DNA from 3 places in the Mesorhizobium silamurunense genome. Region 3 is predicted to be linked to each of the others. Evidence: predicted binding sites of a transcription regulator. Region 3 holds the regulator's gene; each other region holds the start of a gene.

Region 1 (10,117 bases), on a different contig from region 3:
CGGCAGTCGGCGCCTTGATGAACTTCAGCTCCGGGCCGAAGGTCATGTCGAGATTATTGGGGCCGAAGGTGCCGGCATGGATCGGGCCGGAGACGAACTCCCAGAACGGGTTGAAATCCTGGAACTGCGCCTTGTCCGGGTTGTAGTAATGCGCCGCCGTGTAGTGGACGTCGGCGGTAAGCCATACCGTGTTGGTGATGCCGGCGTTCTTGATGTAGCGAAGCAGATCGGCGAATTCGAGCTCACGGCCCTTCGGCGCGCCATTGTCGCCATTGCTGACCGCCTCGGCGCCGGCTTTCTTGGTGGCGTCGTCCCAGACGACGAGGCCGAGCGGCATGTCGGCGGCAATGATCTTCCAGGTCGCCTTGGAATTCGCCAGTTCCCGCTTCAGCCACTGGGTCTGCTGTTCGCCGAGCATGCGCGACTTCGGCGTCAGCGTCTCCTCCATGTCCGGGCCGTTCGGCCCGCGATAGGAGCGCATGTCGAGGAAGAACACGTCGAGCAGCGGGCCGTGGGCGATCTTGCGATAGACGCGGCCCGGCTCCGACGGCTCGTAGCGGATCGTCGTCATCTCATGGAAGGCGCGCGCCGCGCGGGCCGCCAGCACATGGATGGATTTTTCCGTGTAGCGGTTGTCGGCGGTGAGATCCTTCGAATCCGACCAGTTGTTCAGCACCTCGTGGTCGTCCCACTGGTAGAAGGTCGGACAGATGGCGGAGAGGCCGAGCACGTGCTTGTCCATCATGTTGTACTTCCACTGATCGCGATACTCATCCAGCGTCTCGGCGACCTTGCGCTTGCCGTCGATCATGACGACGTTCTTCCACTTGCCGCCGCCGGGCAGGTCGACCTCGTCCTTCATCGCGCCGTCGGCATAGATCGTGTCGCCGGAATGCAGGAAGAAGTCAGGCGTGTGCTTGGCAATGGTGGAATAGGTCTTCATGCCGGTCTCGTCGATGCCCCAGCCCTGGCCGGCGGTGTCGCCCGACCAGGCGAAGCGCACGTCGCGCTTGGAGGCCGGCGCGGTGCGGAAGCGGCCGACGATCGGCTCGGAGACGGCATTGATGTCGGAAAGGTCGGCGGCGACCATGCGGTAGAAGATATCCTGGTCGCCGGCGAGGTCGGTGAGCAGCCGCTTCACCGTGTAGTCGCTGGCGGGCGAGGTATCGAGCGGCGCCAGCTTTGTCGCATCGGCGAAGCTTTCCGTCGTCGAGACTTCGTACATCACGCGCGCCGGCCGGTCGGTGCGGGTCCAGACCATGCCGGAGGTGGCGTCGACATCGCCGGACTGGACGCCATGGGTGAAGGCCGGGCGCTGGCTGGCGCGGGAATAGTAGGGCAGCGCGAGACCGGAGGCGCCGACAAGGCCAAAGGCGCTGGCCGAGGTGACGAAAGCGCGGCGGGTCAACGAGAGCTTGTTCATGGCTGTCTCCGGGATGGCGTTGAACGGGACCGCCAAGCTCGGGCCTCAATGTTTCAGGCGCATATCGGAACCATGAAGTTTTGATAACAGTGAACAGGCTGGTGAAGGCTGCCATCGACGCCGGGAAGGCGTGTTGAGATTCGGGTCAGGCCGAGTCGAAAATGGTGGTTCCCGAGAACCGGAGCGGAGCGTACTTTAAAGCACGTGAGCACCGGAAGCGCAGGAGACTGCCATTTGCAGGCCGGCCTCACCCGAATATCGACATGCCTTATGCCGCCTGGGGCTCCGGCTCGAACGCCGGCTTGCTCGTGTTGATCAGCAGCGAAATACAGGCCGCCGCGATGCCCGTCATGCCGGCGATCAAGAACGCGAGCTCATAATTGCCCTGCAATTCCCGCATCGTGCCGCCGAACGCGGCCGCCGCCGCAGCTCCCACCTGGTGGCCGGCGACGATCCAGCCGAAGACGATCGGCCCGCTGCGGTCGCCGAAGGCTTCGTTGGAGAGCCTCAGCGTCGGCGGCACGGTTGCGATCCAGTCGAGCCCGTAGAGCACGGCGAAGATGATGAGGCTGACCGCCGAGAAGCCGGAATAGGGCAAATAGATCAGCGACAGGCCGCGAATGCCGTAGTAGACGCCGAGCAGCTTGCGCGGGTCGAAGCGGTCGGTGAGCCAACCCGACAGCGTCGTGCCGATCAGGTCGAAAATGCCCATCATCGACAGCAGGCCCGCGGCCTGCACCTCGCCGATGCCCATGTCGCCGCAGAAGGCGATCAGATGCGTGCCGACCAGGCCGTTGGTGGTGAAGCCGCAGACGAAGAAGGTGGCGAAAAGATACCAGAACACCCTGGTACCCGCGGCGCGGCGCAGCGTGTTCAGCGTGTGCGCCAGGAAATTGCCCTGCGATGCAGGCGATGTCGGCGGCACGTCATCGGCCTCGGCGCCATAGCGCACCTGGCCGATCGAGGCCGGGCGCTCAGGCACCAGGAGAAGGACGAGCGGTATCAGCGCCGCGGTCGCGAGCGACACGGCGATCACCACCGGCTTCCAGCCACCGGCCTGCGCCAGCGAGGCGATCAGCGGCAGGAAGACCAGCATACCGGTGGCGCTGGAGGCCGACATCAGCCCCATCACCAGGCCGCGATTGGTCTTGAACCAGCGGTTGACAATGGTAGCGCCGAGCACGCTGGCGATGGCGCCAGAACCGATGCCCGAAAACACGCCCCAAGTGATGAAGAGATGCCAGGGCTCAGTCATCAGCAGGCTGAGGGCCGTCGAGCCCGACATGATCAGCAGCGCGGCAAGCAACGTCCGGCGCAGCCCGATGCGCTCCATCAGCGCCGCGGCGAACGGACCGGTCAGGCCGTAGAGCAGGATGCCGACGCCGGCGGCCATCGAGATGACGTCGCGCCGCCAGCCGAAGCTGTTTTCCAGCGGCAGCATCATGACGGAGGGCGCGGAGCGAAGCCCGGCGGCGATCAGCAGGCAGAGAAAAATGACGGCAACGACGACGAAGGCGTAGCGCTGGCCAAACGGACGGGACTGGGCTATCATGTTACTGACCGGTACGTTGCAATGGGATGGCAGAATACATACGTACCGGTCAGTAACATTGTCAAGCGAGTTTGGTGAATGTCATCGGACAATAAAATTGAAACGTCGGTGAACGAGACGCCTTCCGCGTCGACACCGAAGGCTGCCGACAAGATCCTCGACGTGGCGCGCGACCTGTTCTATCGCGAGGGCATCCGGGCAATCGGCGTCGACGAAATCGTCAGGCGTGCCGGCGTCACCAAGCCGAGCCTTTACCGCAGCTTTCCGTCGAAGGACGAGCTCGCCGCCTCCTATCTGCGCAAGTACGACCTTGAGTTCTGGGAGCGGTTCGAAGAAGCCGTCGACGCGCACCCGGGCAACCCGCGCGCGCAGATCGTCGCTTTCCTCACCCGCGTCGGCAAACGCACCCAGAAGCCGGACTATCGCGGCTGCGGCATGACCAACGCGGCGGTGGAATATCCCGAGCACGGCCATCCGGCGCGCATCGTCAGCGAGAACAACAAGCAGGAATTGCGCCGGCGTCTGCGCGCCATGGCGGCGGCAATGGGCGCCAGCGATTCCGACACGCTCGGAGACGGGCTGCTGCTGCTGATCGAGGGCGCCTATATCAGCGGCCAGCTCTTCGGTCTCGGCGGACCGGCGGCGTCGGTCGCCCGCAACGCCGACCTGCTGATCGAAGCCAGCTTGAAGAAATAGTGGTTGGCGCTACGCTTCGGCAACTCAAACGGAGTTGTCAGCGATGCGTGCGCTTCTGATCCCGCTTGCCCTCGCCGGTCTCTGCCAGGCAGCCCATGCCGGCGACATTTCCAGCGCCTACACCGACCTCGACTGGAAGAAAGACTGCGTGACTTACGCGCAGTCGGAAGAAGGCGACGGCGACTGGGCGAGCCTCGCCTGCGCCGGCTATCGCGGCTATCCGGTGCTGATCGGCTACGACGATGCGCGCGAGTCCGTTTACTACGGTTTTCCCTCCGACGACATGACCGCGGTGTGGGAAAGTTTTTCCGGGCTCAACACCGCCGGTCCGAAGGTCGAGTGGCGGATCGAAACCAACGGCGACAAGGCCGTGCCCTTCGCCGTCATTCACCGTCGCGAGATCAGCAATCCCGAAGACGAGAACAAGCCGACCGAAGTGCTGGTCGTCGCCAAGGTCGCACAGCCGGAAGAGCATGAAGGCTGCACCGTCGGCCTTGTGCTCGCCACCGGCAACGCTGAGGCCAACGACCAGGCACGCAAGCTCGCCGACGAAAAGGCGAAAGGTTTTGCCTGCGGCAAGGACAAGCGCGAAGTGATCGGCAAAGTGCCCGACTTCGGCCGCGTCGATAATTGACTACTTGCTTGCCTTCGCTCGCTCGATCGCGTCGACGATCATCTTCTTGGCGTATTTGGAATCGTGCCAGCCCTCGATCTTGACCCATTTGCCGGGTTCGAGATCCTTGTAGTGCTCGAAGAAGTGCTGCACCTGCTGGCGGGTGATTTCCGGCAGGTGGGTATATTCGGTGACGTTCTCGTAGCGCAGCGTGAGTTTCGGCGACGGAACCGCGATCACCTTCTCGTCCTGGCCGGCATTGTCTTCCATGATCAGCACGCCGATCGGCCGCACATTGATGACGCAGCCCGGCACCAGCGCGCGCGTGTTGCAGACAAGGACGTCGATCGGATCGCCGTCGCCCGACAGTGTGTGCGGCACGAAGCCGTAATTGCCGGGATAGCGCATCGAAGTGTGCAGGAAGCGGTCGACGAACAGCGTGCCGGCTTCCTTGTCCATCTCGTACTTGATCGGCTCGCCGCCGATCGGCACCTCGATGATGACGTTGACGTCCTCGGGCGGGTTCTTTCCGGTGGGCACGGCTTCGATACGCATGGCTCAAATCCCTCTCTCGATTTGTGAGATCGATAGCGGGCGGCGCGTCATGGTGCAATGCGGCGAATAGCACTGGACGCTATCGGAAGCGCACAGTTTGTGATGGATTGTAACCTAAGCTAGGCCCGTCATTCCCAGACGAAGGCGACCTTCTTCAGCGCCTTCTGCTCGAAGACCTCGACGCCTTCGGCGATGTCGCGGCCACCATTGCCGGCATAGAAGGCTAAAGCGTTGTAATTGTCTTCCAGCGCCCACACCACCAGGCCTCTGAGGCCGTGGTCGGCAAGGCGCGTGCGCGCCGCCTTGAACAACCGGCTGCCAAGCCCGATGCCCTGATATTCCGGGCGCAGGTAAAGCTCGTAGATCTCGCCCTGCTGCCTGAGCTCGCGGGCGCGATTCTTGCCGATCGTGGCATAGCCGGCGATCGTGCCGCCGATCTCGACCACCAAAACGGTCGCCGCGCGGCGAATCGCGTTCGCCCACCAGTCGGGGCCGCGGCGATTGATCATGGCCGTCAGCGTGCGGTGCGGGATGATGCCGGAATAGGCGCCGCGCCACGCCTCCTGATGCACTTCGGCGATGGCGATTGCATCGCGAGGGTCGGCTTTCCGGATGTCGATCGTCAGCGTGTTCATGATTTGTTAACCATAGACCCGCTTCGCCCGCTTGCAAAGAGTCCGCTCTGTCGCGCCCGCGCTTTCACACAGGCGAACTTGCAGGCACCGGAAGCGGGAACCCGCCGGGAGCCGGCCGGCCTAGCGGATTTATGGAAAAGCTCTGTCAGATTTCGACGAGATGGTCGTCGAGCTCGTTGGTGTCGCCTTCGGTCACCGGAAAATGCTCGGCGAGCACCGCGCCGACCGATTCGATCGCCTTGACGAAACCGTCGGCGAGACGGTCGTCGCCGGCATGCCGGGTGAGCTCCCGCACCACGCCGTCCCAGACATGCTGGCCGACCTTGGCATCGATGCCGCTGTCGGCGACCACTTCGGCATAGCGCTCGGCGATCGAGACGAAGATCAGCACGCCGGTGCGTGCGCTCGTGCGATGGACGTTGCGGGCGAGGAACTGCTTCATCGCATTGGCGTGCGCCGCCTGGTAGCGCAGCCGCCTCGGTACGAGATGGATGCGCCAGCCGGGCAGCGCCCATAGAAGCACCAGCATGCAGCCAAGCGCCAGAAGCTGGGCAAGCACGAAATGCGGCAGACGGATGGTCAGCCACCAGGCTTCCAGCCCGTAGGCCACCGCAAGGCTGACGATGAGCGTGGCAAGCGCCGCCGCGAACGCGGCCGGGAAGAGATAGCCGTCGCTGGATTGCGCCACGACGCAGTAGATCTCGCCGTCGGTCTTGGCCTCGGCGGCGCGGATCGCATCGGCGATGCGGTCATGGTCCTCAGGGTTGATCGGTCGCGTTGCCATGGTCCTCACCAGCTTCCCGAGGAGCCGCCGCCGCCCGACGAACCGCCGCCGCCGGAAAACCCGCCGCCACCGCCGCCACCGGAGGACCAGCCTCCGCCGCCCGACGACCAGCCGCCGCTGCCGGAGGATGACCGTCGTCCCGGCTCGAAGGTCATGCCGAGCCAGCGGTAGCGGCCCGGGCCGATCTTCTGGCCGAAGATCGGCGGCAGCACCGTCAGCGCGATGCTGCCGAAGAAGATCAGCGCCCAGATGGTGATGAAAATGGCGAAGAACAGGTCGTCCGAGTTGAACGGCGCCTGCTCGTTGCGCTTGCCGCGCGCCTCCAGCTCTTCCGGATTGCCCTCCAGCACCATGATCATGTCGTCGACGGCCTTGCTGATGCCGCCGGAGAAGTCGCCGGCGCGGAAGGCCGGCACCATGTCGTTCTCTATGATCAGCTTGGTGTGCAGGTCGGTCAGCGTGCCTTCCAGCCCATAGCCGACCTCGATGCGCATCTTGCGGTCGTTGGGCGCGACCAAAAGAAGAACACCATTGTTCTCCTTGGCCTGGCCAAGCTTCCAGAAGCGGAACAGCCGGTTGGCATAGGGCTCGATCTCCTCGCCGCCGAGGCTGGGGATTGTTGCGACGACGATCTGGTCGGAGCCCTTCTTCTCGAAGTCCGCGAGCTTCTGCGTCAGCGCCGCACGCGTGCCGGCATCGATGATGCCGGCATTGTCGACCACGCGGCCGGTGAGCGCGGGCAGGTCGGCGGCGAATGCGGCGAGGGGGAAGAGGAAGGAGAGAAGAAGGCCAAGAAGGCTAAGGTAGGCGTTCTGTCGCGCCCCCCTCTGTCCTGCCGGACATCTCCCCCTCAACGGGGGAGATTGGCTGTCATCGCCCGCCGCGAATCTTCTGCGACGCTGGAGATTGGCGAAACCGGCAAAGCTGCCAATCTCCCCCCTTGAGGGGGAGATGTCCGGCAGGACAGAGGGGGGTATCAACACGCCAGCGGTCCGTCTTCTCGCGGCTATCAACACGCCAGCGGTCCGTCTTCTCGCGGGATTGTATTCAGAAGACTGTCGAGCGCTCTCACCCGCCCTGCTTCGTGCCAAAATCCACTTTTGGCACCTGCATCTTGTCTTCCTCGACGGTGAAGTTGGCAAACGGCTCGTTGCCGCGGAACCAGAAGGTCGCCCACAGCACCGACGGGAAGGTCCTCAGCGTCAGATTGTAGTCCCTGACCGCCTGGATGTAGTCGCGGCGCGCCACCGCGATGCGGTTCTCGGTACCTTCGAGCTGCGCCTGCAGCGCGAGGAAGTTCTGGTTGGCCTTGAGGTCGGGGTAATTCTCCGACACCGCGATCAGCCGCGACAGCGCGCCCGTCAGTCCGGCCTGGGCATCCTGGAACTTCTTCAGCGCTTCGGGATCCTTCAGCGTGTCCGGCGTGACCGTGATCTGCGTCGCCTTGGCGCGCGCCTGGACAACCGCGTCGAGCGTGTCCTTCTCATGCGAGGCATAGCCCTTCACCGTCTCGACCAGGTTCGGGATCAGGTCGGCGCGGCGTTGATACTGGTTGAGCACCTCGCTCCAGGCCGCCCTGGCGTTCTCCTCCGCCGTCGGGATGGTGTTGTAGCCGCAGCCGGCAAGCAGCGGCAGCACGAAAGCCATCATCAGCAAGGCGGGCAAGTTGCGGAAGGCGGAGGGTAGAAAAAGGCGCTCGGCGAACATGATTGGTCCCCTCGGATCAAAGTTGCATGCGAAGCCTTACCACAATCTGCGCGCAAGAAAATGACCCGATGATGGCGCAGTCCTAGTCCTGCCGCTCGCCCCTGTGAATACGCGCGCGAACAGGCTAAGCTCCCGGCCGGAAAGGACATTTGTCATGGCCGAGCGCCGGGACGACGAGAACGAATCGCGCCGCATCCTTGAGCGCGTCGCGCGCGAGACGGCGCCGGGCGGCACATCGTTCGTCGCCCGCGCCGCGAAAGACGCGCGCGACCACGTGACCGCGGCGGACACCGACCGTTCCGATCCGATCGAATATTGGGGCACCCGCATTGGCCGAACACTCGGCCTCATCATCGCCATTGGGCTGTTGGCCTGGCTGGTGTATGTCGCCACGCAGGGTGGCTAGGAACCGAATTCCATGAATGCAGAGAATACCGACGCGCCGCGCGCGGTCATCGTCATCTCCAGCCATGTCGCCCGCGGCTCGGTCGGCAACCGCGCCGCGGTCTTTGCACTGGAGACGCTGGGCTTTCCGGTCTGGGCGGTGCCGACCGTCATCCTGCCCTGGCATCCTGGCCACAGCCGCGCTACGCGCATCGTGCCGCCGCTCGACCAGTTCAAGGCGCTGCTGGCCGATCTCGAGCGCGCGCCATGGCTGGGCGAGGTCAAGGCGGTGCTATCAGGCTATCTCGGCGAGGCCGGCCAGGCCGAGGCTGTCGCCTCGCTGGTCGCCGCCGTCAAGGCAAGGACCCCGAGTGCCCTCTATGTCTGCGACCCGGTGATGGGCGATGCGGGCGGGCTCTACGTACCGGAGCCGACGGCCGTCGCCCTGCGCGACAGGTTGATGCCGATCGCCGACATCGCCACGCCCAACTGCTATGAACTGGAATGGATGGCCGGCGCGCCGCTGCCGGACATCAAGTCGGTGACGGCGGCCGCCCTTCACGCCGGTCCCTCCACCATGCTGGTCACTTCGGCGCCGTCGATGCTGACGGGCGGCACCGGCAATTTCCTGCTCGACGGCAGCCAAGCACTGCTTGCCGAGCACCGTATGATCGAGAAGCCGCCGAACGGGCTGGGCGACCTGACGGCCGCCGTCTATCTCGCCCGCATCCTGTCCGGCCAGCCGCCGGCAAAGGCGCTGCAGTCGACCACGGCCGCCGTCTACGAGATCCTCGCCCGCACCGCCAAACGAGGCGGCGACGAGCTGCAGCTGGAAACCGACGCGCAGAGCCTGTCGCATCCGATGGCCATGGTGCAGCTGCGTCATCTCCTCCATCCCGGGCGGGACAAGCGGGCGTGACGCCAGGCGGTGCCGTTTTGGCCGGGGTCGACGGCTGCAAGGCCGGCTGGATCGCCGTCCATCGCAGGCAAGGTGCTTCGCCTTTGGTCTCGGTCTTCCCGACGTTCCAGGTGCTGCTCGACGCCTTGTCGGATGCCACGATCGCCGTCGATATGCCGATCGGCCTGCCGGATTTTTCACGAAAAGGCGGGCGCGGACCGGAAGCGCTGGTGCGGCCGCTGCTCGGCCAACGGCAATCCAGCGTCTTTGCCATCCCGTCGCGCGCCGCGCTCTATGCCGATACCGCCGACTTCACGACCATCGAGGCCTGGTATGCCGCGCATCGGCAGGCAAGCGAAGTGGCAATGGCGACCTCAAATCCGCCTCGTGGCGTTTCCATCCAGGCCTTCGGCATCTTTGCGAAAATCCGCGAGATCGATGCTCTGCTGATCGCGCGGCCGGATTTGCGCGACCGCATCTTCGAATCGCACCCGGAAGTCGCCTTCTCCCGGCTGAACGGCGGCATGGCGATGGCGCTGCCGAAGAAGATAAAGGGCGCCGTCAACCCGGCCGGCATGGAGGAGCGCAAGGCGCTGCTTTGCCGACACGGCTATGACAAGGGCTTTCTCGACCAGGCGCCGCCGAGGGGCGCCGCCAGCGACGACTTTCTCGACGCGGCGGCCATGTTGCTGATCGCCGGCCGCATCGCCTGCGGCGAGGCGCGGCCTTCGCCCGATCCGCCGCTGACCGACCGTTTCGGCATTCGGGTTGCCATCTGGGCCTAGCAGTGCCCGAGGCCCGCGATTGCGACGCAGCCATCCGCAATTCGGCATTGCCCGCGACCGGCTTTTGCCGTTAGAGCCTTTTCCG
Region 2 (10,117 bases), on a different contig from region 3:
GGTCGGCGATCCCACGATGCCGCAGGGCCGAAAGTCTCCGGCGCTCGTGGATTGGTGGCCGGCTCAGCTGGTGTGGGCGACGAGCGGGGCGACCGTTTCGGGGAAGAGGTCGGGCGCGACGCGGCGCTTGCCGAACATCATGTCGTACTGGATCAGCCGGAAATCGTTGATTGCCGGATCGATCTTCTTCTGCCTCGCCCAATCGGGCGTCGCCTCGCCGGAGGGCGACAGCAAAAGGTTGCGGTCGACCACCCGGTAGCGCTCCCGCAGCGCGCCGAGGAAGCCGGTGTAATAGGGGTGGGAAATCCCGGCCGTGGTGAGGATATGGTAAGGCAGGAAGGCCGGGCTTACCGAGCCCAGGTTCTCCACCGGGCCGGAGCGGTTCGACCAGATGATCAGCGGCGTGTCGTGATGCTCGAGCGCCGCTTCCGGCGTCGGCTCCTTGCGCGGCGCGACATTGTCCTTGAGGAAGCCGGTCTCGACATAGACGGGGCCGAGCGGCGGCAGATGATCACCGAAGAAGGCGACGATGGTCGGCCGCTCGCGCTTCTTTGCCCACTCGATCAGGCGCTGCAGGCCGCGATCGGCATCGGCCGAGCCTTCGGCGTAGGAGAGCAGAGATTCCCGCGCCCAGGTGCTGATCGGCGCGTCGATCGCATGGGTGGGATTGTAGTAGCGGTAGGGCTCGTAAGGCCCGTGGTTCTGCAGGCTGACAGCGAACAGGAACACCGGGTCCTCGCTGGCATCGGCCTCGCGCATGATCTCGTCGGTCATCGCCGCGTCGGAAGCGAGCGGCCCGCGCTTCTCCATCGGCGGCAGTGTCTCTTCCGAACGGAAGTCGTTGAAGCCGAAATCGGCGTAGACGGCGCCTCGGTTCCAGAACCAGTTGGTGCCCGGGTGGATGGCGCGCGCCCTATAACCTTCGCTCTTCAGGAAGGTCGCCAGCGACGGCGTCGGCGTGCGCACATATTGCTGGTAGGGAATGCTGCCGGCCGGCAGGAAGGCGTTGGAGAAGCCGGTCAGCGCCTCGAACTCGATATTGGCGGTCATGCCGCCGAATTCCGGCGAGAACATCGAGCCCGAGCGCAGCGCGCGCACCGTCGGGATCGGATCTGGCTTGATGCTGACGCCGGGAAGCTCCGTCGGATCCCAGAAGGATTCGCTCATCACCACGATGATGTCGGGCTTCTGGTCCGGCATCGAGGCGGCGACCTCGGGACGCGCGATCGCGTCCATCGTCTTGTCGGAATAGCCGGGCGGCGCCGAGACATGCGCCATCGGCACGTTCATCGCGAAGGCGAGCGCGAAGCCGTTGGAGGCGTAGTTCTCCTTCTGGTCCCACATAATCGGGATGATCTGCAGCCTGTCGCGCGTCCACGAGAAGGTGGCGTAGTCCATGATCGAGACGAAGAAGGCGAGCAGCGGCACGGTCAGCGTCAGCCGCGCCAGCCGTCCCTTGCGGCTGAGGATCGGCACGCGCCGGCGCCAGAGCCGCCAGCCGTAGACGAGCAGCGCGAGGCTGGCGACGATCGCCGCCGCAAGCAGTACGGCCGTCCAGGGGCGCTCGCGCACCAGAAGCGGCATCAGCGCCATGATCTGGCGCGCGTAAAGGAAGTCCGTCGGATAGAGCGGATCGCCGAGATAGTGCGATTTCTGGTGACCGACAAAGGCCAATGCCAGCGTCAGCGGCGCGACGATCATCAGGCTCTGGTGGCTGCGGCCAAGTATGGCGTCGAGCCCGATCAGCACCAGCGAAAAGACGATGATAGTGGTCCAGCCGGGCTTGAAGGGCTGCAGGAAGAAGTCGACCGTGCCGAAGAAGTCGCCGCGCACGATCCATTCGATGGCGAACACCAGAAGGGCGGAGGCAAGCAGCGTCGCGAGTCCGTAGCGGACAATCGGCCATCTCCGCCCCGGCAGATAGCCGGTGGACGGATCGTCTTCCAAAAATTGCGGCGCGGGTTTGGCCGCGCCTTTCCTGATCCTAGCCACTTTGCTTCCCCGGCCCATGTCACGCGTCTTCCACACGCGTCACGCCACTGTCATCGAAATGTCACGCAAAGCTAGCGCCTGTGGCGGAAATAAGAAGAGCCAGCAAACGATTCGTGAGCGGTTTTCATCAGGTGTGATCGCCAAAAAGCCTTTCGGAACAGGGAACTCGGCCGATTTCCCAGCCGAAATAGGTGCTGAACTGGTGCCTGCGGGCTTGACTTGGCCGTCCGCCTTGCGCCAGAGGCAGGGAAAAACAAGCCGTTGGAGACGCTAAAATGGCCGTCGCATTCACCTTTCCGGGACAGGGCAGCCAGGCCGTCGGCATGGGCAAGGATCTCGCCAATGCCTTTCCCGAGGCGCGCCGCGTCTTCGAGGAAGTTGACGCTGCACTTGGCGAAAAGCTGTCGAAGCTGATTTGGGAAGGACCGGAAGAAACCCTGACGCTGACGGCCAACGCGCAGCCGGCGCTGATGGCGGTGTCGCTTGCGGCGCTAAGGGCGATGGAAGCGGGAGGCTTTTCGCTGAAGGACAAGGTGGGTTACGTCGCCGGCCATTCGCTCGGCGAATATTCAGCGCTTGCCGCCTCCGGCTTCGTGTCGGTCGCCGATGCAGCGCGGCTGCTGCGCACCCGCGGCAACGCCATGCAGGCTGCGGTACCGGCGGGCGAGGGTGCCATGGCGGCAATCATCGGGCTGGAGCAGGCCGATGTCGAAGCCGCCTGCGCGGAAGCGGCACAAGGCTCGGCCAAAGGAGCGGTCTGCCAGGTCGCCAACGACAATGGCGGCGGCCAGCTCGTCATTTCCGGCGCCAAGGCGGCCGTCGAGCTGGCGGCGAAGCTCTGCACCGAAAAGGGCGCCAAGCGGGCGCTGATGCTGCAGGTTTCGGCACCTTTCCATTCGGCGCTGATGACGCCCGCCGCCGACATCATGCGCGAGGCGCTCGCCGGGGTGGCCAAGAGCGCTCCTGTGGTTCCCATCGTCTCCAACGTCACCGTCACCCCGACCTGCGATCCGGACGAGATTGCCCGCCGCCTGGTCGAGCAGGTGGTTGCCCGCGTGCGCTGGCGCGAGACGGTGGAATGGTTCGGCGCCAACGGCGTCTCGACGCTCTATGAAGTGGGCGCCGGCAAGGTGCTGTCGGGCCTGGCGCGGCGCATCAACCGCGACATCGCCACCGGTGCCATCGGCACGGCGGCGGAAGTCGAGGCAGCGCTGGCCGCGTTGGGCTGACACGCTGGCGATTTGATCGCATCCGTGCGAAGGGTGCTCTCTGAAATCGGGAGATGAAAATGTTCGAACTGACCGGCCGCAAGGCGCTCGTCACCGGCGCATCGGGAGGCATCGGCGAGGCGATCGCCAGGGTGCTGCACAGCCAGGGCGCCATCGTCGGCCTGCACGGCACCCGTGTGGAGAAGCTGGAAGCGCTGGCCGGCGAGCTGGGCGAGCGCGTGAAACTCTTTCCGGCGGACCTGACCAATCGCGATGCGGTCAAGGCGCTCGGCCAGAAGGCGGAGGCCGACCTCGAAGGCGTCGACATCCTGGTCAACAATGCCGGCATCACCAAGGACGGCCTGTTCGTGCGCATGTCGGATGCCGACTGGGATCAGGTGCTCGAGGTGAACCTCACCGCCGTGTTCCGGCTCACCCGCGAGCTCACCCATCCGATGATGCGCCGCCGCCATGGCCGCATCATCAACATCACCTCCGTGGTCGGCGTCACCGGCAATCCCGGCCAGACCAATTACTGTGCCTCCAAGGCCGGCATGATCGGCTTTTCCAAGTCGCTGGCGCAGGAGATCGCCACCCGCAACATCACCGTCAACTGCGTCGCCCCGGGCTTCATCGAATCGGCCATGACCGACAAGCTCAACGACAAGCAGAAGGAGGCGATCATGGCGGCGATTCCCACCAAGCGCATGGGCACCAGCGCCGAGGTTGCTTCGGCGGTCGCGTATCTCGCCTCGGACGAAGCGGCCTACGTCACCGGCCAGACCATTCATGTGAATGGCGGCATGGCGATGATTTGAGACACGGTCGGCGGCATTTCACAAACGGCAGAATCGATGGCTGCCGCCAATGCCCTGATGCCTCAGTAGGTGACCGTGACGACGACCGTATCGGTATAGACGCCGGCTGACGGGGTTGCCTGTGGCGGCACGCGGCCATAGACGGTCAAGTTTTGCGCTATACCGCTTCCGGTTCCCGGGACCGTGCTGCCAGCCGCATCCCCCCAGGGCTGAGTTCGATCAGCGTCCTTGTAGAGGCCATAAGTCACGGTTTCCGCGCCCTTCGACATCTTGCGCGCCGCTGGAGGCGAACCGGTCGTGCCGCCGTTCAGCGAGACAGTGTAAGCCGCTGCCGGCGTGCAGGTGACCGAAACCTGGCCGGTGGTATCGACATTGGCACTGAGAGCCCCCGTCGATCCGAAATCAATGTCATGGGTCGACACGAGACAATTGGCAGCGACCAACGCATTTATGGTGAAGGTTGGACTTGCCGCCAGGGTGCCCGCACCTGTGTCGCAGCTGTTGGCGGTATTATAACGATAGCGGAACTCGACATCTGAACCGGAAAACGTCGACAGATAGATTCCCGGTGGCGCTGTTCCCTGGCTACCAAACACCTTGCCGTAAATAGTGGCAGTGCCAGTTGCCGTGCCCAAGGCATTCGGCGTCAGCGCCAAAGGCGGCGGGCGGGAAGAATAAGCCCAGGCATAAGAGCCCCAAACCACGCTGCGCGCCGAATCCGAATAAAGCTGATAGTTGAGGGCGTTGGCGCCACTCAACATCTGGCGGGCTGTTGCCGAAGATGCGCCTCCGGTGCCAGCCCCGAGATTCGGACAAATCAGGATGCGCTGACCGGCGGTTCCCGTGCAATTCATGCTGATTGTCGCGGTTGAGTTGGTTTGGCTGCTCAACAGCGTATCGACCGGGCCGAAGTCCATGCTGGAAACGCCAAAGGCGCAGCTTTGCGCCCAGGCGAGCGATGGAATCGGGGCGATGGCCAAGAGGATGATAATGCGCAAGAGGATAATGGTGCGGAGCATTTTTTCTCCTGTTTTCAGCGACAGGCTACGTCCTTGATGGTCACTTGCTGACCTGGTTGGGGCTTATAAGGGAAGTCGGCCCGGCATGAGGTGCCATCCAGGCGGTCGATCATGACCGCGTTCTGGGCACTGAGGCCACGAATGTAGGCCTGACCATCATAGCCGATGACGAATTCTTCCGAGCCGCCTTCGACACGACCTTTCAGACCGGCCTCCAGCGGAGCGCCGCTGCTGTCGACCAGGGTGACCAGCGCCGCTTCTGGCGCCTCCGAGACCCCGAACTTTACGACCACGCCACTGCGATCGGCCGGCATCACGACTTCCTTGGTGGCCGGAACATCCGCATCGACAGGTAGGTTTTTGGGATCGATCGAAACCGTGTTCGGCTCATAGGAGTTGAGGCCAGGGACCAGAATACGCCCTTGCCGGTTGGTCTTTCCAACCGGCCGGTTCTGGAATTGGACATCGACATCCGGGGCACCGACCTCGACGACGGCGAAAGCATCGTCGATACGATTGGTTGCAAAGACCCCGCCGCCTGCCACCGCGATCGCACCGTCCATTTGCGCGGTCGCCCTGACATCCTTGCCGTTGTTGGACGCCGGCTTCGAAGCGGGCGAAGGGCGAGCGGTAGCTCGCAGCGGCCGAACGATTGGGCGTGTCGCCTTCAGAGGTTCGTGCCCACCAGCCAATGCTGCCGTCTTCCAGCCGCTCCGACTTGGCGATGTCGGCCACGACATTCAGGCCGTCAGGTCCTTGCTCGACCCCCGTGGACGCCGTGATATCGTCACCGAATGGGACTGAGATCCCGGCGAAGACTCCGAAGCTTCCGCTGTCCTCAAGGTCGGTAAAGGCCGTCGCATAGAGGCTGCTTCGTTTGAATATCTGCTGGCTGTAGGAGAGGCCGACAATCTGGCTCTTCTGGCCGTCGGCACTTTCGAGATGCGTGTAGGAGAGGTTGAGGCTCGAAAAATCGAGCGGCGCTGGAACGCTCAGAGTAACCTGGTCGATCGATCGAGGAACGCCCGCGCTGAAAATCGGAAAATCGCCGGGGTCCGAAAACGAGGGTTCGGCCGTCACCGAGGCGATGTCCTCGTAGTCGCCGAAGGCGCGCTGGATTCGGCCGTAGATCGACCAGCCTTCGTAGCTCATCTCCAGCGACGCGTTCACAAGCGAGCCGGTGCGCCCGTCATGATGGCTGCCGGCAACTGCAATCGAAGCCGCGCCCAAAGGGCCGAGGGGAAAGGCGGCGCCCACTCCGCCATTGATCAGATCCTCGCCGCCCTCGGCATGGGCTTCAAGTGTCAGCCAGTTGGTGAGGCCGTAGCGTGCGGTAGCAACACCAAACACTCGGCTGTCATAGTCGTCGGATTCGATGCCGAAATTGCGCCGTGGAAATCCAATTTCCGCCGAGAAATCGAGCAGGTCCTTACCCAGCATGTCGCTGGACGTATAGAAGGCGAGCCTGGTTGTCGTCTCGCGACCGAGACTGTCCCTCAACACGACCTGCGCTTCGCCGGCACCGGCAAACACCGGCAGGTTGGTGATCTGGTAAGGGCCGGCTGGGATGTTGCCGGTGTAGGTGCGGACGTTCTGGGTGTAGACCTCGAGCGTCGAGGGGACGGCCGCGCTTCCGCCGAAGGACGGCAGCGGCAGCGTGACCAGATCGGATCGTAGCGCGAAGTTGCGCTCGGCCTGGATGCCGCCCAGGTAGACGGGCCGCGTCCAGGAAAGCCCGCCGGAGATGAAATCCCCCGCCCGATAGGTCATCAGCCGTTCCGGGTCGGAGTAGCTCCATGTCGTGTTGAGCCGGGTGAAGCCGCCGAATTCGCCATCCGAATAACCGGCGATGAAGTTTTGGCTGAGCGTGCCGAAAGGGCTGAACAGTCGCGCGTCGAAGCCGCCGGAGATGCCCTGGAACAGATCGACGTCCTTCTCGAACAATTGGTTGGAGCTCGCGAAGAGCGAATAATTGAGCACCGCGCCATAGCCGGACTGTGGTTGAATCCGGTCTTCCTTCTCACCCCTGCCAAGGTCGACGATGCGAGCGGCGCGCCCCTCGTTCGTGGTCGTGACATAGAGGCGCTGGGTTGCCTCATCGATCCGAAAGGTCGCGCCGGGGAGCCGATCGACCCTGATCAGGCCATCGCTGCCTTTGGCGCTCTCCACCGGTTTCAGGCCGACCTGTGCCAGCTCGTCCGGGGTCGCTGCCAGGCCCCCGTCCGGAAACTGCGTGAAGGTACCGATCAGATTTGTCGAGGCATCGTTGATGAACACCTCGAGATAAAGATCGCGGCGTTCCGTTTGGGCGGGGGCGGGATCGGCAATTTGCGGCCGCGAATCCTGCGCGTTCGCCGGCAGGAGAGGAAAAAAAGTACCTGCAACGACGACCGCGATCCTACTGCCCTTTGGTCGAAACTGGGGCATTGAATGGTCCAAAGTCGCTCTGTGCCTTCAGCGTGACAGAGCTTCCGGACAGCGATCTGCTGTTGCCGATCGGCCATTGCATGGTGGCGCCGCCCAAAACGTAGCCGACCAGACCGCTACGGCTGCCGAGCTTCCTGCCGCCTTGCGTGAGATTGAGGTTGGACAGTCTGAGACGGCTCTCACCATTGTTGCGCGCCGTCAGAACGAGGCCGCCACGCGCTCGCGACAGGCTGAACGAAACGTTGGGCGCAGCCGCATCCGGATTGCGAAAGAAGACAGGCACGGAATAGCGAAGCACCAGTGTGACTGTGCCGGCCTTTCTGCGCGATGGATCGGGCAATTCGTCCACCAGCACCCGGTAGCTCTCCTCGGAGCGTACTGGAGCTTTACTCAGGCGAACGACGCGAACGACATAGTCGGCGTTCGGCCCGAGTTGCGTCGATGGCGGGCTGGCGACCACATCCGAAGTTGGCTCCAGCCGCTCTACGCCGTCCACCTGGCTCCATTTGAAAACGCGAAGCTGCACGTTGATCGGCTTCCTGGCATCATTATGCAGATTGAGCACGGCGGCACTGTCGGGGGCGATCGGCTCCAGACTGGTCGGGGCTACTCTGAGAGAGGCAGCCTGTGAAACGCTCGCCCACAGCAAGAAGAGTGCCGCGGCACCAATGCGTGACAGCATGGGTCGCATGTCGTCCCCTCCGTCGGAATGGTCAGTAGGTTACGGTGATCGCAACCGTGTCCGTGTAAACGCCTGCGGCTGGCGTTGCCTGCGGCGGCACCCGTCCATAGACGGTCAGGTTCTGGACATTACCGTTACCGGTTCCAGCAACCGTGTCGGTGCCAATCGTCTCCCCCCAAAGCAGGGTGCGCGCAGTATCCCGATAGAGGGTGTAGTTGACCGTCGCAGCCGCTGGCCCGGTCATTTTGCGGATAGCAACCGTCGCGCCGGCGCCAGCGCCGGCGCTCAGACCAACATTGTAGGTCTGGCCAGAGGTGCATTGCACGCCGATGGTGCTGGTTTGGTCGACGTTGGTATCGATGACGCCTTTCGAGCCGAAATCCAGATCGCTGGCGGTCTGGACCTTGCATTCGGCGGCGATAGTGATGCGAACCGTCATGTTGCCTGTCGCGACCGCCGCAACGGCGGGGCCTGGGAGGAATGATTGGCATAGGATAATGGCCGAAGTAGCCAAGGGTAGGATGCGCATTCAGTACTCCCGTCCTTGGGGATTCCTCTCAATGAGAAAGCCCGACAGCCAAGTACCCACCCTACATACCTCCTATGCCACAATAGACCCTGTGGTTCAATTAAGACGTGTGACGATTTTTGCTTCTGGAATTGATTCGTCGGTTGTTCGGTATTTGTTCGCTATGAATATAAGTGTATTAGAAGCTATGAATTCAATGCCGGAAAGCCTCCAGGCTTCATCGAATCGGCCATGACCGACAAGCTCAACGACAAGCAGAAGGAAGTGATCATGGCGGCGATTCCCACCAAGCGCATGGGGACGGGCGCCGAGGTCGCTTCGGCGGTTGCCTATCTCGCCTCGGACGAAGCGGCCTACGTCACCGGCCAGACCATCCATGTCAATGGCGGCATGGCGATGATCTGACCGGACAAGGTCCGGTGGCTGTGAAAACAGCCATTTCGGCTTGGACGCCCGCCATTTTTCGTGTAATGCGGCCAGCAACCCGGCGGTTCGGGCAAGAACCGGTCCTGTGGCGTTGCGTTTCCCACAAGACCATCTTTCAGCTTGATTAGCGGCATTCCGCCCGCTAACGAAGACAACACAACGTAAGACGAGGCCCCAAATGAGTGACACCGCAGAGCGCGTCAAGAAGATCGTCATCGAGCATCTCGGCGTCGATGCCGACAAAGTGACGGAGCAGGCGAGCTTCATCGACGATCTGGGCGCGGACAGCCTCGACACGGTCGAACTCGTCATGGCGTTCGAAGAAGAGTTTGGCGTCGAGATTCCGGACGACGCCGCCGAGACCATCCTGACCGTCGGCGATGCCGTAAAGTACATCGACAAGGCCTCGGCCTGAGGCTTTCCGCGGGCATCACCGGGGAGGACCTGCGATGAGGCGAGTCGTCGTCACGGGCCTTGGCCTGCTTTCTCCGTTCGGCACGGGCGTCGAGCACAGCTGGAAGGAACTGCTTTCCGGCCGCAGCGCCGCCCGCCGCATCACCGAATTCGAGGTGGACGACCTTGCCTGCAAGATCGCCCACGTCGTTCCGCGCGGCGACGGCTCCAACGGCACCTTCAATCCCGAGGCCGTGCTCGAGCCGAAGGAGCTGCGCAAGATCGGCGACTTCATCCTGTACGGCATCGCGGCCGCCGACGAGGCGCTGGCCGATTCCGGCTGGAAGCCCGAGACGCATGAGGACCAGTGCGCCACCGGCGTGCTGATCGGTTCCGGCATCGGCGGCATCGACGGCATCGCCGAGAACGCGATGATCCTGAAGGAGCGCGGCCCGCGCCGCATCAGCCCGTTCTTCATCCCTGGACAGATCATCAATCTGGTTTCCGGCCAGGTTTCCATCCGGCACGGGCTGAAAGGCCCGAACCATGCGGTCGTCACTGCCTGCTCGACAGGCGCGCACGCCATCGGCGATGCCGCGCGGCTGATCATCTGGGGCGATGCC
Region 3 (10,117 bases):
GATCAAGCCGGCGCGCTCCTCCATCCTCCTGGAGACGCTGGTCGCCACCATCCAGCGCCACCGCCACAGCACGGCGGCCATCCATCCGCCTTTGGCCGGCAGCGTCGAGACCGGGCCCGGCGCATCGCGAGCGTCCACGGTGCAGACGATGGCGTCTGATCGCGTCCTGCTGCAGCCGCCGCCGGCGCGTGCCCGTCCGCGCGCGGCCGGCGCGGAGCGCGGGCTCGACATCCTCGTCGCCGAGGACAATGAGGTGAACCAGCTGGTGTTCACGCAAATCCTGGGTGAGACCAGCTATCAGTTCGAAATCGTCGGCAACGGCCGCAAGGCGCTGGACGCCTTCGGCAAGCTCAACCCGCGCATGATCCTGATGGATGTGTCGATGCCCGAGATGAGCGGCCTGGAGGCGACCGCCGCCATCCGCCTGCTCGAAGCGGAGACGGGGACGCATGTGCCGATCGTCGGCGTCACCGCGCATGCGCTGAAGGGGGACCGAGAGCGCTGCCTGGAAGCTGGCATGGACGACTACCTGCCGAAGCCGATCAGCCCGAAGGCGCTACTCGAGAAGCTCGAAAGATGGCTCGGGTCGGACGCGGAAGTCCGGCGCAGCGCCGGCTAACAGCCTTTTTCTGCTTCGCGGCGTCGTCCTCCACGGGCATCGTCCGCAGACCGGACGCGGGCATATGGTGTGATCGCACCATACAAAACGAAGGCCAAGTCGGGACAATGGTCACTGTCGATTCCGCCCTTCGGTTACGGGCGGGAGCAGCGACCGCCGGCAAGGAACAGCGTCGACTCTACCCCAACGGACCCTGTTTTCGGCGATGGCTAGGCCATGATCCGCTCTGGCGCACAGGCAACGCGCTCTCGTCCGGATTTTATTTCCCGGCGGCCGTGATCCGGCCGCCGGGATAATTTTTGATTCAAAAGTCAGACAAGTTACTGATTCCCGCGGCAAACTCCGGCTGGTCCGCAAAAGGCGGACGCAGGCCCTCCAGGCATCCCCGTTCAGGCGTTACCCGGCTGACACGAAACTGTCATGCGACTGTAATAATCGAGGGCTATTGCGCTCACCGGGCGCCGATAGAACGGGTGCCGAAAGACCATATTCCGAACAGGAGCAGGCCACATGAGACATTTCATCCGCTCGGCGGCCGTTGCGATTGCAATGGCTGCGGCATCCACGCTTTCCCTCTCCGCCGCGATGGCGGCCGATATCTCGGGCGCCGGCGCCACCTTCCCCTATCCGATCTACGCGAAGTGGGCCGATGCCTACAAAAAGGAGACCGGCACCGGTCTCAACTATCAGTCGATCGGCTCCGGCGGCGGCATCAAACAGATCAAAGCCAAGACTGTGACCTTCGGCGCTTCCGACGCGCCGCTGAAGGGCGATGAACTGGAGTCCACCGGGCTCGCGCAGTTCCCGATGGTGATGGGCGGCATCGTTCCGGTCGTCAACCTCGAAGGCATCAAGCCGGGCGAACTGGTGCTCGACGGCCCGACGTTGGCCGACATCTTCATCGGCAAGATCGCCAACTGGAACGACGAAGCGATCAAGAAGCTCAATCCCGATCTCAAGCTGCCCGACCAGGCGATCGCGGTCGTCCACCGCTCGGACGGCTCGGGCACCACGTTCAACTTCAGCTACTATCTGGCCGACGTCAGCGCCGACTGGAAGTCGAAGGTCGGCGTCGACAAGGCGCTCGAGTGGCCGGTGGGCATCGGCGCCAAGGGCAATGAAGGCGTCGCAAACAACGTCTCGCAGACCGGCGGTGCGATCGGCTATGTCGAGTACGCCTACGCCAAGCAGAACAAGCTGACCTACACCGACCTGATCAACAAGGACGGCAAGAAGATCGAGCCGACGGCAGCGGCCTTCTCGGCTGCCGCGGCCAATGCCGACTGGAGCTCGCAGCCGGGCTACGGCGTCATCCTGGCCAACCAGGCCGGCGCCGAATCCTGGCCGATGACCTCCGCTACCTGGATCCTCCTCTACAAGAAGCCCGACGATGCGGCGGCCACGACCGAAGCACTGAAGTTTTTCGCCTGGTCCTACGCCAAGGGCGACGAAATGGCTGCCGGGCTCGACTACGTTCCGATGCCGGACGCGGTCGTGAAGAGCGTCGAGGAAATGTGGGGCAAGGACATCGTCGACAAGGACGGCAAGCCGCTGTTCTCGGGGATGTAATTTGCGGAATTGAGGAGGGCGCTTCCGGCGCCCTCCTGTCTCTCTTTCGAAATGCGAGGGGCTAGATGACTGCCGTCTCCGAAGCCGTGACACCGTCCGCCATGCGGACCAGAGAAGCGACAGTGCGGCGCTTTGCGCTCACCGACACGATCTTCCGGACGGCCACGCGCCTTTCCGCCATCCTCGTGCTGGTTCTTCTCGGCGGCGTCGCCATCTCGCTGATAACCGGTTCATGGCAGGCGCTGTCGAAGTTCGGCTTCTCCTTCCTGACCACCGAATCCTGGAACCCGGTCACCGAGAATTTCGGCGCTCTCGCGCCCATCTACGGCACCGTCGTCACCTCGGCCATTGCCATCCTGATCGCGGTTCCGATCGGCATCGGCATTGCCATTTTCCTCACCGAGCTCTGCCCGCGCCCGCTCAGGCGCCCGATCGGCATTGCGGTCGAGCTGCTCGCCGGCATTCCCTCGATCATCTACGGCATCTGGGGTCTGTTCGTCTTCGCGCCGTTCCTGCAGACGACGGTGCAGCCCTTCATCATCAACGTCTTCCACAACGTCCCGGGCCTCTCCAGCCTGTTCGCTGGTCCGCCTTACGGCATCGGCCTGCTGACGTCATCGCTCATTCTTGCCATCATGGTTCTGCCTTTCATCACCTCGATCACCAAGGACGTGTTCGATACGGTGCCCGCGGTGCTCAAGGAATCGGCCTATGGCATCGGCTGCACGACCTGGGAAGTGACCCGGCGCGTGACCATTCCCTACACTCGCGTCGGCATCATGGGCGGCGTCATGCTCGGTCTTGGCCGCGCGCTCGGCGAAACGATGGCCGTCACCTTCGTCATCGGCAACGCACACCGCATCAGCGCCTCGCTGTTTGCGCCGGGAACGACGATCTCGGCGACCATCGCCAACGAGTTCACCGAGGCCGATGGCGAGCTCTACACATCCTCGCTGGTGTCGCTCGGCCTGATCCTCTTCATCATCACCTTCATCATCCTCGCCATCGCGCGCTACATGTTGTTGCGCATCGATAGCCGCACGGGAGCCTGACCGATGTCGGTAGCCATGTCGCTTCATCAGAGACGCAAGCGCAAGAATGGCGTGATGATGGCGCTGTGCGTCATCGCCGCGGGCATCGGCCTTGCCTGGCTGGCGCTGATCCTTGGCGCGCTGGTCTATAAGGGCCTGTCCGGCGTCTCGCTTTCGGTGTTCACGGAAATGACGCCGCCGCCCGGCGACGCCGGCGGCCTGCTCAACGCCATCTACGGCAGCATCGTGATGACCATCATCGGCATCATCGTCGGCACGCCGATCGGCGTGCTCGCCGGAACCTATATGGCCGAGTACGGTCGCTTCTCGCGTCTCACCACGGTGGTGCGTTTCATCAACGACATCCTGTTGTCGGCGCCGTCGATCATCGTCGGCCTGTTCGTCTATGAGCTGCTGGTGCGCCCGATGGGCCATTTCTCGGCGATCGCCGGCGCGGTGGCGCTGTCCATCCTGGTGATCCCTGTCGTGGTGCGCACCACCGAGGACATGCTCAACCTTGTGCCCAACGCGCTGCGCGAAGCCGGCACCGCCATCGGCGCGCCGCGCTGGGTGGTGATCCGCTCCGTCGCTTATCGCGCCGCGCTTTCCGGCATCGTCACCGGCATATTGCTGGCGATCGCCCGCATTTCGGGCGAGACGGCGCCACTGCTCTTCACCGCGCTCAACAATCAGTTCTGGTCGAGCAATCTCAACGCGCCGATGGCCAGCCTGCCGGTGACCATCTTCCAGTTTGCGCTCAGCCCCTATGAGGAATGGCAGCAGCTGGCCTGGACGGGCGCACTCATAATCACCCTGACGGTTCTCGGGCTGAGCATTTTCGCCCGCAGCCTTACCGGACGCAGAGAGGACAGATGAAACCGATGTTGTCCACCGACCTTAACGTAGCCGAGACGGCCGTCGAGAAGGCTAAGATCGAGGTCAAGAACCTCAACTTCTACTATGGCCAGTCGAAGGCGCTGAAGGACATCAACCTGTCGCTGCCGGAGCGCAGCGTCACCGCCTTCATCGGACCGTCGGGCTGCGGGAAGTCGACGCTGCTGCGCGTGCTGAACCGCATCTACGAACTTTACCCGAAGCAGAGCGCCGAGGGTCAGGTGCTGCTCGACGGCAAGAACATCCTCGACCGCTCGCAGGATCTCAATCTGCTCAGGACCAAGATCGGCATGGTGTTCCAGAAGCCGACTCCGTTCCCGATGTCTATCTACGAGAACATCGCCTTCGGCGTCAGGCTGTATGAGAAGATCAGCAAGGCCGAGATGGACAACCGCGTCGAGCAGGCGCTGAAGCGTGCGGCGCTTTGGAACGAGGTCAAGGACAAGCTCAATGCCAGTGGCCTCAGCCTCTCCGGCGGCCAGCAGCAGCGGCTCTGCATCGCCCGCACGGTAGCGGTGAAGCCGGAGGTCATCCTGCTCGACGAGCCGGCCTCGGCGCTCGATCCGCTGTCGACCGCCAAGATCGAGGAGCTGATAGACGAGCTGCAGGCCGACTACACGATCGTGATCGTCACCCACAACATGCAGCAGGCGGCGCGCGTGTCGCGGCAGACGGCGTTCATGTATCTCGGCGAGCTGGTCGAGTTCGACCGGACCGAGAAGATATTCACCTCGCCTCGCGAGAAGCGCACGCAGGACTACATCACCGGCCGCTTCGGCTGAGTTCATACGAGGACACAATCATGGCCCATACGGTCGCTTCCTTCGACGAGGATCTGAGGCAGATCAGCCAGCTCATCCGTGACATGGGCGATCTTGCCGGCTCGATGGTCGGCGCGTCGACCAAGGCTCTGCTGAACTCCGACAACGCGATGGCGCAGCGCGTGGTCTCCGACGATGCCATCATGGACGCGCGGCAGCGCGAGCTCGACGATCGCGCCATCACGCTGATCGCGAAACGCCAGCCGATGGCCGACGACCTGCGCAGCGTGGTCGGCGCGATCCGCATGGCCGGCGATCTCGAGCGCATCGGCGATCTTGCCAAGAATATCGCCAAGCGCGTCGGCTCCGTCGGCGTCAGCGCCGCGCCGCGCGACCTATCGCACTCCATCGACTCGATGGCGCAACTGGTGCTGATCCAGGTCCAGGGCGTGATCGAGGAATACACGGCGGGCGACGCCGCGGCGCTCGCCAAGCTCAGGAACGACGACGAGCGCATCGACGTCAAATACACCTCCGTCTTCCGCGAGCTGCTGACCTACATGATGGAGGATCCGCGCAACATCACGGCCTGCACGCATCTTCTGTTCTGCGCCAAGAATCTGGAGCGCATCGGCGACCATGTGACCAATATCGCCGAGAACGCCTACTATGTGCTGACCGGCACGCAATTGCCCGCGAACCGTCCGAAACAGGACGAAACGGCGATGTCGGCGCCGGCGGCCTGACAGCGAAGGTACCTGCTATATGATCGCGCCACGCATCATGGTGGTGGAGGACGAGGAGCCGCTGGGGGTGCTGCTCCGCTACAACCTCGAATCCGAGGGCTATCAGGTCGAGGTGGTTACCCGCGGTGACGAAGCCGAGATCCGCCTGCAGGAGAACGTGCCCGACCTTCTGGTGCTCGACTGGATGGTGCCGGCGGTTTCCGGCATCGAGCTTTGCCGGCGGCTCAGGATGCGGCCCGAGACAGAACGGCTGCCTATCATCATGCTGACCGCGCGCGGCGAGGAAAGCGACAGGGTGCGCGGCCTCTCGACGGGCGCCGACGATTACCTGGTCAAGCCGTTCTCGACGCCGGAATTCATGGCCAGGGTCAAGGCGCTGTTGCGCCGCGCCAAGCCGGAAGTGCTGTCCAGCGTGCTCAAGGTCGGCGACATCGTGCTCGACCGTGAATCGCACCGCGTCTACCGCAAGAAGAGCGAGATCAGGCTCGGCCCGACCGAGTTCCGGCTGCTCGAATTCATGATGCGCCATCCCGGCCGGGTGTTCTCGCGCAGCCAGTTGCTCGACAATGTCTGGGGCGAGACGATCTATATCGACGAGCGTACGGTCGACGTGCATGTCGGACGCCTGCGCAAGGCGGTCAACAACGGCCGCATGCCGGACGTGATCCGGACCATCCGCGGGGCGGGCTACGCGATCAGGGAAGATTAACGATGCGCTGATATGCAGGTGCGGCCGGCCTGCGACCAGCCCGTTTACCGACCGGATTTGATGATCTTCGCCTCGCGCACAAGCGAGTTCAGTTCAAGCCCATCGGGAAGATGAGTTCGAGCGCTTGATTTTCGGGAATGCCGGTATCTTTAACAAGCAGCTGAACGATAGCGTCGACCGGCTTGCTCCTCTCCGGCTCTATTGGCGAATAACAATAACGACCGTCGCGCGTTATCGTTCCGTAAGCATATTTTGATATTGAAAAACGCCGATCTGGATTTATAAAAATCGACGTTTCCCATTGCTTCCCTGAGGAGAGCTGCGATGGATAACGTCCGGAGAAACGAAGCCAAATCCCCCAAAATCGAAGTGATTGAAACCTGCGGCGAATGGTTCGTTCGGGTGATCGAGGATGGTGGAGAAGCCACCACCTCATTCGAGCTTGAGACCTTCGCTATGGTCTATGCCGCACCTCATTCGAGCTTGAGACCTTCGCTATGGTCTATGCCGAAGGCCAGCGATTACGACTTGGTCTAGAAAAGGTCTAGCCCGCACCGGGAGTAGCCGGCTACTCCCCGTGTATGGTCCGGCCTGCGATCCTGTGTCACCAGAAAGAAAGCAGGCCGGACCATCTGGTCAACCCGGACGGACGGGGCCGGTTCCATGCCAGCGGATGAACTCGACTTCCTTTCCTGGAAAATGCTGGCGTTGAGCCGCGACCATTTAAGTCGGGCTTCGGACTGGTACGGATTGAATCGCCTTTTCGAGCGGCGCTGTTGGTGGCAGAATATAGGCAGGGTTATCGAGGGCGGCTGTCATGCCTCTCTCAGGCCACGGCGGAGTGTTCGGTCCCGCTGATCTGGATACGCTCCAGCGGGTATTTGACAGGCTGTGCACCGAGCGCCGGCTAGCCCTAAAGGACAAAGATCAGAGAGAAGAACTCGCTCGGGATGTGATCGGCCTCTTTCAAGACGGCATCACAGATGAAGCCGATTTGTGGCGGGCGCTTTCAAAGCGTCGACGGGCATAGGGTTCACCCTGTCGCGCTGTGTCTCGTCTGTATACCCGGCGCTAAAATCTCCTGGTCGACGAAGGTCAGCGCGCGTATGGCGCAACCTTCGCGGATCAGCGGCAATTCGTTCGGCTCGGTGTCGAAGGAGATCGACTGCGAGTGCTGGCCGCCGGCGGTCTGGGCGATCGCCTCGCGCAGCGCCGGCTCTATCAGGTCGAAGGCCGCGGCGCTGACACCGACCATGGCGACCGGCGCCGGGTCGATGAGCGCGAACAGGCTGCCGAGGCCGAAGCCCAGCGCCTCGCCCGCCCGGCGATAGGCCGCGCGCTCCGGGCCGTCTTTCTCGCGCGCCTTGGCGGCGAGCGCGCGCATGTCGGCGTCGCCGACATCGACCGGCTCGGCGTCCTCGCTCATCCCCATGGCGCTGCGCCAGATGGCGTAGTTGCCAGCATAGGCCTCGACGCAGCCGCGGCGTCCGCAGCGGCAGAGCGCGCCGCCCGGACGGTGGATCATGTGGCCGAACTCGCCGCCTGAGGAATGCGTGCCGGTGAACAGGTCGCCCTTGAGCACCAGCCCCATGCCGATGCCATGCGAGAGCAGGATGGCGATGAAATTGTCGCGATAGCGGTCGGGGTCGCGCCATTGCAGCGCCACCGCCATCATGTTGCAGTCGTTCTCCATGGTGGCTGGAATGCCGAATTCCTTCTCCAGGATGTCGGCGAAGGGAATGTCGGTCAGCGGCGTGATCGGCGACCACAGCATGGCGCGAGCATGGGAATCGGTGATGCCCTGGATGCCCATGGCGAGGCGGGCGACGCTGGCGACATCGAGGTCCGGATCTTCCAGCCGGCGCCGGACGATCGCCGTGCATTCGCCGATCAGCTCGTCGCGCGGCATGGTCAGCGTGTCGAGGCGACGCTGCTCCTCGGCGATGACCTGGCCGGCATAGTCGATGACGGCGACGGAGAGGAAATTCAGCGACAGCACCACCGTCACTACCGCCGTCGCCTCGGGATTGAGGGCGAGGCCGACCTGCGGCCGGCCGCGCTTCAGCGACACGGTCTCGCTCGGCTTGCTCTCGGCGAGGATGCCTTCCTGGATCAGGTCCGCGGAGATCGCCGAAATGGTCGAGTGGCTGAGCCCGGTGGTCGCGGCGATTTCCGTGCGCGACGGCTGGCCGGCCCGGCGCACGGCCGAGAGCACCATGGCGCGATTGCGCCGGCGCAGGTCGTCGTGGCGGATTCCGACCGACATTTTTCCTTCCTTCCGGGCAGCGCGGCCTCTTTGATAATGCATGGGCCGTTGGCGACGCGCCAGATCGGTTCAGTTCCGGATATAGCTACCGAACCGCCCTGGATTCGCTTCATTCCGTTCCGATGGAAAGCGGTTCTGCGCTTCCCTCCGGAGCCGTTGCAGAATAGTGGCAGAAGCGGCCGAGACTGTCATTATTTATTGCGAGCCTCGAAATAAAGTTCGCGGCACCTCAAAAACCATCAGAATCGCAGTTGACAGCGCTTCCGCGTTGGATCAGTATTTTTTCGAGGCTCGAAAAAAAGCCTCTGTGCCGGCCTTCGGGCCAGTCTGGGTCGCGCCGCAAGGGCGCAGGGAGGAAATCATGAAGAGATTCGCAGCCGCCATACTGGCGGGTGTCGCCATGTCGTTGACACTGGCGTCGGTCGCAGAGGCAAAGGACAAGGTAATCGGCGTTTCGTGGTCGAATTTCCAGGAAGAGCGCTGGAAGACCGACGAAGCGGCGATGAAGAAGGCAATCGAAGCCGCAGGCGACAAGTATATCTCCGCCGACGCGCAGTCCAATCCGGGCAAGCAGCTGACCGACGTCGAGAGCCTGATCTCGCAGGGCGCCAACGCGCTGATCATCCTGGCGCAGGACGCCTCGGCGATCGGGCCGGCGGTGCAGAAGGCGCTGGACGAGGGTATTCCGGTCGTCGGCTACGACCGCCTGATCGAGAACAAGGACGTCTTCTATCTGACCTTCGACAACAAGGAAGTCGGCCGCATGCAGGCCCGCGAGGTGTTCAAGGTCAAGCCGGAAGGCAACTACGTCTTCATCAAGGGCTCGGGCGCCGATCCGAATGCGGATTTCCTGTTCGCGGGCTCGATGGAAGTGCTGAAGGAAGCCATCGACAGCGGCAAGGTCAAGAATGTCGGCGAGGCCTATACGGATGGCTGGCTGCCTGCCAACGCGCAGAAGAATATGGAGCAGTTCCTGACCGCCAACGACAACAAGGTCGATGCCGTCGTGGCGGCCAATGACGGCACCGCCGGCGGCGTCGTCGCGGCGCTGACGGCGCAAGGCCTGGCCGGCACCGTTCCGGTGTCGGGCCAGGACGGCGACCATGCCGCGCTCAACCGCATCGCGCTCGGCACGCAGACGGTGTCGGTGTGGAAGGATGCGCGCGAGCTCGGCAAGAACGCCGCCGAGATCGCCTCGCAGCTCGCCGACGGCAAGAAGATGGCCGACATCGCCGGCGCCAAGGACTTCACGACGCCCGGCGGCAACACCGTCAAGTCGCTGTTCCTGACCCCGGTCGCGATCACCAAGGACAATCTCAACGTCGTCATCGACGCCGGCTGGATCAAGAAGGACGAAGTCTGCGCGGGCGTTGCCGCGGGCGCAGTCGCGGTCTGCAACTAATCCGGCCGACAGCGGTCCAAAAACGAGCGCCGGCCCAAAACCGCGGCGCTCGTCCAAGGGCTTCCCGCTTCAACAAAGCCGGGAAAGCAAATAGCATCGTGGTCCGGCATCCGCGCCAGA

Evidence for each region. Region 3 encodes PhoB, which activates phosphate uptake and scavenging genes when phosphate is short. Its sites were predicted from a motif close to TGTCATNNANCTGTCAT; they were not measured.
Region 1: AU465_RS16425 (alkaline phosphatase D family protein) is a predicted target of PhoB. The motif match lies at 1,496-1,512, and genes of this name have one in related genera.
Region 2: AU465_RS31015 (LTA synthase family protein) is a predicted target of PhoB. The motif match lies at 2,041-2,057, and genes of this name have one in related genera.

The regions. Positions count from the first base shown of each region.
Region 1 covers NZ_LPVS01000057.1:10,100-20,216, forward strand. Annotated here, with positions in the region: gene AU465_RS16425 (alkaline phosphatase D family protein) at 1-1,423, opposite strand, end outside; gene AU465_RS16430 (MFS transporter) at 1,692-2,975, opposite strand; gene AU465_RS16435 (TetR/AcrR family transcriptional regulator) at 3,054-3,671, shown strand; gene AU465_RS16440 (hypothetical protein) at 3,715-4,305, shown strand; gene ppa (inorganic diphosphatase) at 4,306-4,839, opposite strand; gene AU465_RS16450 (GNAT family N-acetyltransferase) at 4,968-5,474, opposite strand; gene AU465_RS16455 (TPM domain-containing protein) at 5,620-6,258, opposite strand; gene AU465_RS16460 (TPM domain-containing protein) at 6,264-7,112, opposite strand; gene AU465_RS16465 (LemA family protein) at 7,327-7,965, opposite strand; gene AU465_RS16470 (hypothetical protein) at 8,120-8,371, shown strand; gene pdxY (pyridoxal kinase PdxY) at 8,384-9,268, shown strand; gene AU465_RS16480 (DUF429 domain-containing protein) at 9,265-10,032, shown strand.
Region 2 covers NZ_LPVS01000103.1:79,326-89,442, reverse strand. Annotated here, with positions in the region: gene AU465_RS31015 (LTA synthase family protein) at 64-2,010, opposite strand; gene fabD (ACP S-malonyltransferase) at 2,268-3,221, shown strand; gene fabG (3-oxoacyl-[acyl-carrier-protein] reductase) at 3,281-4,018, shown strand; gene AU465_RS31000 (Csu type fimbrial protein) at 4,081-5,037, opposite strand; partial or broken gene AU465_RS30995 (fimbria/pilus outer membrane usher protein) at 5,052-7,464, opposite strand; gene AU465_RS30990 (fimbrial biogenesis chaperone) at 7,436-8,155, opposite strand; gene AU465_RS30985 (Csu type fimbrial protein) at 8,178-8,675, opposite strand; partial or broken gene AU465_RS30980 (SDR family oxidoreductase) at 8,886-9,080, shown strand; gene AU465_RS30975 (acyl carrier protein) at 9,280-9,516, shown strand; gene fabF (beta-ketoacyl-ACP synthase II) at 9,551-10,117, shown strand, end outside.
Region 3 covers NZ_LPVS01000070.1:198,237-208,353, reverse strand. Annotated here, with positions in the region: gene AU465_RS20290 (response regulator) at 1-619, shown strand, start outside; gene pstS (phosphate ABC transporter substrate-binding protein PstS) at 1,130-2,188, shown strand; gene pstC (phosphate ABC transporter permease subunit PstC) at 2,254-3,240, shown strand; gene pstA (phosphate ABC transporter permease PstA) at 3,244-4,095, shown strand; gene pstB (phosphate ABC transporter ATP-binding protein PstB) at 4,092-4,895, shown strand; gene phoU (phosphate signaling complex protein PhoU) at 4,913-5,620, shown strand; gene phoB (phosphate regulon transcriptional regulator PhoB) at 5,640-6,329, shown strand; gene AU465_RS20255 (hypothetical protein) at 6,654-6,866, shown strand; gene AU465_RS20250 (ROK family transcriptional regulator) at 7,363-8,595, opposite strand; gene xylF (D-xylose ABC transporter substrate-binding protein) at 8,957-9,997, shown strand.